Xanthocytophaga agilis: one gene and its partner. The main gene of each other region encodes a partner of the protein of the gene in region 2 in a complex. Links are inferred from orthologs where the notes say so. Each region holds a gene or a part of one and is shown on either strand. Other genes may lie near its edges.

Evidence for each region. Proteins that work in one complex are often made in the same cells at the same time.
Region 1: the proteins of meaB (region 2) and scpA are in contact, whole or in part, in a crystal structure (PDB 8DPB), measured with the Methylorubrum extorquens proteins. The link is inferred for Xanthocytophaga agilis from one-to-one orthologs. Residues at the interface, in SOR26638.1 of Methylorubrum extorquens: Arg20, Ala21, Ala24, Arg25, Thr28, Ser32, Arg33, Arg34, His37, Thr98, Gly99, Gly100, Ser101, Ile102, Leu103, Lys106, Thr107, Ala110, Ala113, Ile114, Asp115, Arg116, Ala118, Phe119, Ile120, Arg121, Pro122, Pro124; in SOR27001.1 of Methylorubrum extorquens: Glu577, Glu578, Asn579, Asp580, Gly581, Arg582, Arg583, Arg585, His596, Ala604, Ser605, Ala608, Asp609, Gly611, Phe612, Asp613, Val614, Asp615, Ile616, Gly617, Pro618, Leu619, Glu625, Arg628, Gln629, Val631, Glu632, Asn633, Asp634, Glu661.

The regions. Positions count from the first base shown.
Region 1 is NZ_JASJOU010000002.1:518,966-523,187, reverse strand. The notes cover bases 623-3,577. They hold scpA (methylmalonyl-CoA mutase), read right to left. Parts: upstream 3,200-3,577; coding sequence 1,046-3,199; downstream 623-1,045. Other genes in these bases: QNI22_RS08985 (methylmalonyl-CoA mutase family protein), read right to left, coding at 3,230-3,577; QNI22_RS08995 (hypothetical protein), read left to right, coding at 794-988; QNI22_RS09000 (RNA polymerase sigma factor), read right to left, coding at 623-658. Also shown: QNI22_RS09005 (S1C family serine protease), read right to left, coding at 1-69; more of QNI22_RS09000, read right to left, coding at 92-622; more of QNI22_RS08985, read right to left, coding at 3,578-4,222. UniProt on the Escherichia coli protein: Catalyzes the interconversion of succinyl-CoA and methylmalonyl-CoA. Could be part of a pathway that converts succinate to propionate.
Region 2 is NZ_JASJOU010000005.1:105,246-109,300, reverse strand. The notes cover bases 857-3,644. They hold meaB (methylmalonyl Co-A mutase-associated GTPase MeaB), read right to left. Parts: upstream 2,868-3,644; coding sequence 1,845-2,867; downstream 857-1,844. Other genes in these bases: QNI22_RS16130 (hypothetical protein), read right to left, coding at 900-1,589. Also shown: QNI22_RS16140 (SRPBCC family protein), read left to right, coding at 1-180; QNI22_RS16135 (EVE domain-containing protein), read left to right, coding at 284-733; QNI22_RS16120 (McrB family protein), read left to right, coding at 3,698-4,055. UniProt on the Escherichia coli protein: Binds and hydrolyzes GTP. Likely functions as a G-protein chaperone that assists AdoCbl cofactor delivery to the methylmalonyl-CoA mutase (MCM) ScpA and reactivation of the enzyme during catalysis.

The sequences.
Region 1 (4,222 bases), on a different replicon or contig from region 2:
TTTCTCTGCTGCAGGCATCTTTTCGGCTACATAGCTTTCAATTTGTTCTTGTATTTCCTGGGTAATCATAGTTTTAACAACATGACTTGGATCAGATCTGATATTTTGAGAAAAATATCTTTTTCAATCGCATTAAGCATTTATACTTCTGATTCTTTGCGTTATCCGTATTAGTATAACCCATTTTGTCAGTAATCTGTTGCATGGAAAAGTCATTAATAAAGAAATCTTCCAGAATAGTACGACAAGGTTCTCCTAACTGTGATAACGCCTCGTTCATAGCTTTAAACTGAGCATCCTGTTCTTCAGGATCTACTTCATCTTTGACAAATGGAATAAAGCTCTCGAAGTCATCAATCTTACCTACGTATTTGTTTCGCTGTGTCAGCTTTTTGAGCCACAAACGTCTGCTAACAGAGTATACATAGGTCTTTACTTTACAGGAGAGTTCAAAATCAGGATCATGCATATTTTCATAGAAAATCATCATAGCTTCCTGATATATATCTTTGGCCTCTTGTTCTGTACCTGTATTGTGAGTGATAAAGTGCAAAATCATAGGAAAATAGGTCTTATACACTATCCCTAATGCACGTTCATCACCCTGGCGAATCGCCATTACTAATTCTTCTTCCGATTGAAAGTGGACTTTATTCATGCAAGGCGTATTTAATACCTGAAAAAACAAAACGTAACCCACATTATCTTTTATTTTTTCATTTGGGTTACCTTTTATTATTTGAGGAATAAAAGGCAGATTTTGTTCTTTAACCTTAAACCAAAAGACAAAGAAATGAAAAATTTATTTGTTGCTACTGCTATTGTTCTGGGAACGATCGCTTTCTCTGCATGTGATTCGAAGCCTGCTGCTGAAACAGAGGCTACTGAGGCTGTTGATTCTGTTCAAGATGCTGCTACAGAAACCATCGATTCAACTGCTGAGGTTGCAAAAGATAGTATTGAATCAAAAGCAGATTCAACTCACTAAGGTTGAATTAAATATATTAGGGAAAAGAGACAGGTAGTTGTATCTGTCTCTTTTCATTTAATAGGTTGTCATATCAGAGATTAATTTTTGTAAGATATTTTGTGCTGCTATTGCAATGACAGTACCTGGTCCAAATATATCCTGTACACCTGCTTTATACAGAAAATTATAATCCTGAGGAGGAATAACTCCTCCTGCAACAACTTTAATATCCTCCCTTCCTAGTTTTTTCAATTCATTAATTAATTGAGGTATTAACGTTTTGTGTCCGGCGGCCAGTGAGGAGACTCCTACTATATGCACATCATTTTCTGCTGCCTGACGAGCTGTTTCTTCTGGCGTCTGGAATAATGGACCAATGTCAACATCAAATCCCAGGTCAGCAAACGAAGTAGCAATAACTTTTGCTCCACGATCATGTCCATCCTGTCCCATTTTGGCTATCAGGATACGGGGACGTCTGCCTTCCAGGTTAGCAAACTGATCGGATAACTTACGGGCTTTCTGAAAATTCTCATCCTGAGATGCTTCACGCATATACACTCCTGTAATAGATTTAGTAACGGCTTTGTATCTGCCAGCTATTCTTTCCATTGCCATAGATATTTCACCCAAGGTTGCTCTCTGACGAGCTGCTTCAATAGCTGCCGCTAACAGATTCCCTTGTCCAGTTTCTGCTATACGAGTAAGGGTAGCTAATGCTTGATCAACAGCCTCCTGATTTCTGCTAGCTTTAATTTGGGTCAAACGTGTTATCTGGGCATTTCGAACTGCTGTGTTATCGACTTCCAATAATTCAATGGATGTCTCCGTATCGGGTTTTAAATAATTGACCCCAATAATTTTATCTTTGCCGGAATCAATGCGTGCTTGTTTTCTGGCTGCGGCTTCCTCAATACGTAATTTAGGTAGTCCTTCTGAAATGGCTTTTGTCATGCCTCCCATTGCTTCCACCTCCTGAATCAGCTTCCAGGCTTTTTCTGTCAGTTCATTTGTCAGGTACTCTATATAATAACTACCTCCCCATGGGTCAATAGTTTTGGTTACTCCTGTTTGATCACGGATAAATAGTTGGGTATTTCGAGCTATACGTGCTGAGAAATCAGATGGCAGAGCCAGTGCTTCATCCAAGGCATTAGTATGCAGTGACTGAGTACCTCCCAATACGGCTGCCATGGCTTCAATACAGGTACGAGCTACATTATTAAAGGGATCTTGTTCTGTAAGACTCCATCCTGAGGTTTGGCAATGTGTTCGTAATGCCAGTGATTTTTCATTTTTGGGATTAAACTGCTTTACTATCTTGGCCCAAAGCATCCGCGCTGCACGCATTTTGGCTATTTCCATAAAATGATTCATACCAATAGCCCAGAAAAATGACAATCGGGGAGCAAAATCGTCAATAGCTATGCCTGCTGACAGCCCTGTACGAATGTATTCCAAGCCATCTGCCAGGGTATATGCTAACTCCAGATCTGCTGTTGCCCCGGCCTCCTGCATATGATAACCAGAAATAGAGATGGAATTGAACTTTGCCATGTGCTTTGAAGTGTAGGCAAATATATCTGCCACAATACGCATGCTAAATTCTGGCGGATAGATATACGTATTACGGACCATGAACTCTTTCAAAATGTCATTTTGAATGGTCCCACTTAATTGTTCAGGTTTTACACCTTGTTCTTCTGCTGCTATTATATAAAATGCCAGAATAGGAATTACTGCCCCATTCATCGTCATCGATACAGACATCTTGTCCAATGGAATCTGATCAAACAGAATCTTCATGTCTTCCACAGAGTCTATCGCAACTCCAGCTTTGCCTACATCGCCTACTACACGAGGATGATCCGAATCATAGCCACGATGAGTTGCCAGATCAAAAGCTACAGAAAGGCCGGTTTGTCCTGCGGCAAGGTTACGTCGGTAAAATGCATTGGATTCTTCCGCTGTACTGAACCCTGCATATTGTCGTACTGTCCAGGGTTGGGTTGTATACATAGGGGCATAGGGGCCTCGTAAAAAAGGGGCTTTACCTGCTCCAAATACCAGATGAGGAAATTCATTTTTCTGTGCCTGAAAAGCATTTGGAATAGAAATACCTTCGGCAGATTCACTTAAAGATATCTTCTTTTGAGGTAGACTATCCGCAATTTTAGACAAAGCTTTCTGAATATCAGAGTATGTCGTCTTTGAGAAATCTGGTTGCATATAAAGTGGCAAAAGATGAGTAAAAATACATTACACTGATAACCTGTCCCATACAGCTTTGGCTATCTGGTGAGTCAGATTCTCAATCAAGTAAGAACCTGCACCTATATCTGCCACTTTATCAAAATACGATTCTTCCTGCAAAATGGCAGATACATTTCTGGCAATGTGCTTCCCTAAAATAATATCCTGGGGATTAGTAAATGCAGCTGGCTGGACAGCTAATGCATCACAGCCACCGATGATAGCAGACATTGCCTGAGTGGTATTTGTCAACAGGCTATGGTATGGCTCATCAACAGGAGGAACGAGCATAGTTGTTTGTGCATAAATAAAAACATCAATCAGATTTGCTTCAGGATGAAAAGTTCTGCCTATTTGCCACCATATTAAACGTAAAGCTCGCAGTTTAGCTATTTCCATAAAATAATAGTCACCTATATCTACTATAAAACCTACTTTAGAGAGAATATCTATAAGTGGAAGAATAGTCTCCAAATCGTCTATCAGCTTAACTATCGTTTGCAATTGATATTCAAGCGAGGTAACCATCGGCAATGCAAAGGTTTCCATTTCTGTATTATCATCGAGAGGTTCACCAACAGGTTCTATAATTAGGGGCTTAAAATAAGGAGTATGTGTGGTGAATAAGGAATTGGCTTGTAAAGATTGTATTAAGGCTTCATTTGTAAATTCATCTGGTAAAATTGCTGACAGAGCAATTTCTTCAAATATGATACCTCCCATTAGTGTGGAAACATCGTTCTCTGCTTCCTGTAAGTAGTTACTGAGATTTTCTAATTGGGTATGTCTCAGATGAAAATAAACAGGTGTCCGAGAAAGAAAAATGCCTTCAAGTAGGACAGAGAGGTCGAAAAAATGTTCTGTGGTTATGCCTCCATTCAACATAGGTTTACCTCCCGGACGATTTAATAAGTTAAACCTGATCCCCGTGGCACCTTTAGTCAAGGCATCTTTGGCCTGTTGATTCGCATTTATTTCATCATAAACAATAATATTCTC
Region 2 (4,055 bases):
GGGGCTTTTTTTACTCTCAAGCCCAAAGGAGGTCCCAAAGTAAAAATACAGCTTATTGAAACAACTAAGAACAAGTCTTTTACCGATATGACCCGATTTCCTATGGGCCGCATGTATGGTGAGCATACTTTCGAAGAAACTACGGAAGGTTTACGCATCACCACGACTATGAAGGTTTAAGGACTATTGGGATTCCTCTGGCGTAAAGTTGTAGTACAATCTATCGTGGATGCTTTACCTACTGAAATGCTTCATCAGATACAGGTAGCTAAAAAACTCTGATATGAAACAACGATATTTTATTGCAGTTGTATCAAAAGAACATACACAACGAGGTGTGAATGGAGGATTTATGCAGGTTTGTCATGGAAAGAAAGAACCTCTCAAACGTATGTCGCTCAATGATTGGCTAATTGTATATAGTCCGGCAGAAAAAATGAAAGGATCTGCAAAATGCATGGCTTTCACTGCTATCGGACAGGCTTCAGATGAACTGGTCTACACACACAAAATGAGTGAGGACTTTATCCCTTTTCGCCGTAACATAACTTTTTACAGCTGTCAGCAAACCTCTATTTTACCTCTGATTGATCAACTGGATTTTATTCAAAATAAAGTGCAATGGGGATATCCATTTCGGTTTGGTTTTCTGGAAATCCAGGAAAACGATTTTAGACTGATTGCCTCGCAAATGTTAGGAGAAAGTGATTCAAAAGAGTTTTTAAACTACTAATTCCCATTGGTATAGACTCTGCAACTATGAAAAAACATGCAAAATTGGTTCGGACATTTGTTCGAACCTAGATCTCTCCGTTGCAAAGACTGAACATGCAAATAACTATCCGTCCTCTATCTGTTGATAGAAGTTGTCTGTAAGAAAGAAATATGCTATAGCTTAATTACTCCTGCATCACATTATATACCTGTACCTTAGTTGAGATAGGTTGATACAGGGAAGGCTGCTGAGGGCGGGATACATACAAAACTGAGCTGGTGCGTGGCCATTTTTTTACTATATCCACTGGTTGTTTTGTAGAGGTACATCCTGTTTTTGAAGCAGTAGTAGATGTAATTTGGATAGTTGTTGACTGTATTTGCTTAACTGTTTTCAGCGCCTGAAACATCTCAAAGTCCATAAAGTCTTCTTGCTGCTCTTTTTCTAACTTCTTCCAGATAGCATAGGCTGTTTTAATGCGAATGCGTACCTGATCACGCTTCATTTCTTTCAACACATACTTAGCTGCATTGTCTTTGTCCTTTTTCTTTTCCAGCACAGCCAGATGATACTCATTGCGTTTGTGTTTCGCATTGACTTCTTTATACTCTTTTTCCGCTTTCTTCAACTGCTTATCACGTTCTTTGGAGGCAGGTTGGGCTTCCAGTTCTTCTTTTTGCTGTGTTGCGTATACCAGTAGTTTAGTCAGAAGAGTCTGATCCGCAAGAGATTGCGATTCATCCTTCTGAATCGCTTTAATGCGCTGTGCCATCCGGAATAGTTCATGATTCAGACGGGCTTCATAGACCATCAGTCCATAATAGTCAGATTTATATTTGCGAATAGCGGTTGTATTGGTATGATAACGAGGCATATAGAGTGTAAATATAAAGTGGTTAATTTCATAGTTTTGCTACTTTAAATATACAAAAAAAATGCATGTGTTTTTGAGTTTCAGTAAATAAAAAATATTTAATTAATATGTTGATATACAATGGATTTAGTATTTTGTTTTATATGTTTGTAGTCTGGGAGTAGATATTGGTTTTATACTAAAAATATTTGTATAGATAGAAGCCTGTTTTGTATAGTGATCGGCTACAGAACTATTTTCAGACTTCTATATTATCTATGAATCACCATCTGAGCTACGATGGGAAGTAGAGTAATGGGTAAAGTACGTTTGAAGAAGTTTTTGGGCACCCGATAGTGCTGTAATCTCTCCGGAAGATATGCTTTGCTCAATGTGGGGTATTTGTTGTTTAGTGGAAGGATTTTGATAAAAGGCTGTTTCCAGTTCTTGCCGTATAGTTTCGTGCAACCAGTTTAAGTTCTGATCCTGTCGTTTCTTATGTAAAAATCTATTTTGGTTACTAAGGTTTACATATTCCTCCAGCATTTGCCATAATTCTTTGATTCCGTCTCCTGTAAGGGCTGAACATGTATGCACAGGCGGAATCCAGCCTGACTCTGTCGGAGGCATCAGGTGTAGTGCATTCTGGTAGCTGGCACGAGCCTGACGGGCAGCCATGATATTTGATCCATCTGCTTTAGTAATCGCAATGGCATCAGCCATCTCCATGATGCCTCTTTTGATACCCTGAAGTTCATCACCCGCACCGGCCAGCATAAGCAGCAGAAAGAAGTCAACCATTCCATGAACAGTTGTTTCAGATTGCCCCACTCCAACGGTTTCAATAAAGATGACTTCATAGCCTGCGGCTTCACAAAGAAGTATCGATTGACGTGTGCTACGGGCTACACCTCCCAGTGACGAGCCGGATGGCGAAGGCCGAACATAGGCTAGGGGCTGGTTTACCAGTGTTTCCATACGGGTTTTGTCTCCCAGAATACTGCCGTATGATCGCTGACTGCTGGGGTCAATTGTCAGCACTGCCAGTTTTTTTCCTAGTGAAGTGATATGATTACCAAAGGCTTCAATAAAGGTGCTTTTGCCTACTCCTGGTACGCCTGTAATTCCTATCCGCAATGAGTTGCCTATATAGGGCAATATCCCCTGTATGACTTCTGATGCAAGAGCCTGGTCTTTTGGTAAACTGCTTTCAATCAGCGTAATGGCACGGCTCAGAATGATTCGATCTCCCTGGCGGATGCCTTGGATATATATGTCAGGAGAAAGGCGAGGAGGCATGATAAGTATAACACATGAGTTAAAAATGATGTGCCACAGGCAAAAATAGTATCTTTTTAGAATGGTGATGAATATTGTTTCAGAGAATAGCCTAACAGTTTTTAGATTTAGATCATTCTAGCAATGCTTATTGTATAGGACATTTTTGCTTACTATTCCTATCTCACTCTGCTTCCCCTGTTTGCAATGTTATCTCAGATTCCTGAATTTTGCTCTTCCACAGGTTTCTTCATTTTTTGCTTGCCCAAAAAACGAAGCAAAAAAGGGCACTTTCTGCCGAACCTCCCCCCCGCAAAGCCATGGGCTTTCCTCGCGGCAGAAAGATTGCCAACGCACAGATACGACCGTTCGCGTTTAAAGGGAACAAAACTCTCTTTGTACCAAAAAGATGATCTTGACTATTGTGCCGACTTCTATACTCAAACAGTACATGCCACAAAGAAAACAATGATCACTTCAATCGTGAGTGGTAGTGCAGGTGCGTGAGGATAAAAATTCCGCGGGCCTAGCGTTGGTCTTGCGGGGCGAAGCTTTGGAATTTTTTGCCCTTTTTTGGTTACTTTTTTGGGCAAGCAAAAAAGTGACAGGGTGATAAGAAGAAATATGTTCTGGACTACAGACCAACTTTGGATACAAGAAAGCAAAAAATGAAGAAGCCTGTAGAAGAATCGAGAACGGGACACTAAACCAAGCTAGGGAAAGACATGCAAAATGAAGAAACTGGTGAAATCGCAATCTTTAAATGGTGAACGGAAAACAATTCTATTGATAAAATAACAGTATACCCTGTTTTTCTTCATAAAAAAATGCATTTTTGAACCAACCAAACTTTGAATTTATTATTTTTTGAGATGGGCATTCGGCACGAAAAACTCTGGCAACCTTTAGAAGAATATCTGAATACATACCCACAGGCAAAGATTCTGTTGTATTTTAAGACCTCTGAAGGGGACTATAAAGGGCTGCCACTAGTATTTCGTGATGGAGAACCTCGTTTGCAGACTGAAGCAGGTGTTACTTCCGCAATGGCTTTGTCTGAACCTGCCAAAACAGAGTTTATGAAACGCTACCGCCAGGATAAACTCTTCTCTCTGGCATCTGTGTGTAAATATTATTTTGGTCCTTTGTATCGGGTAAACAGAGGAACACATATATATGATCCAATGCATGAATTGCAGGTAAGCAAGG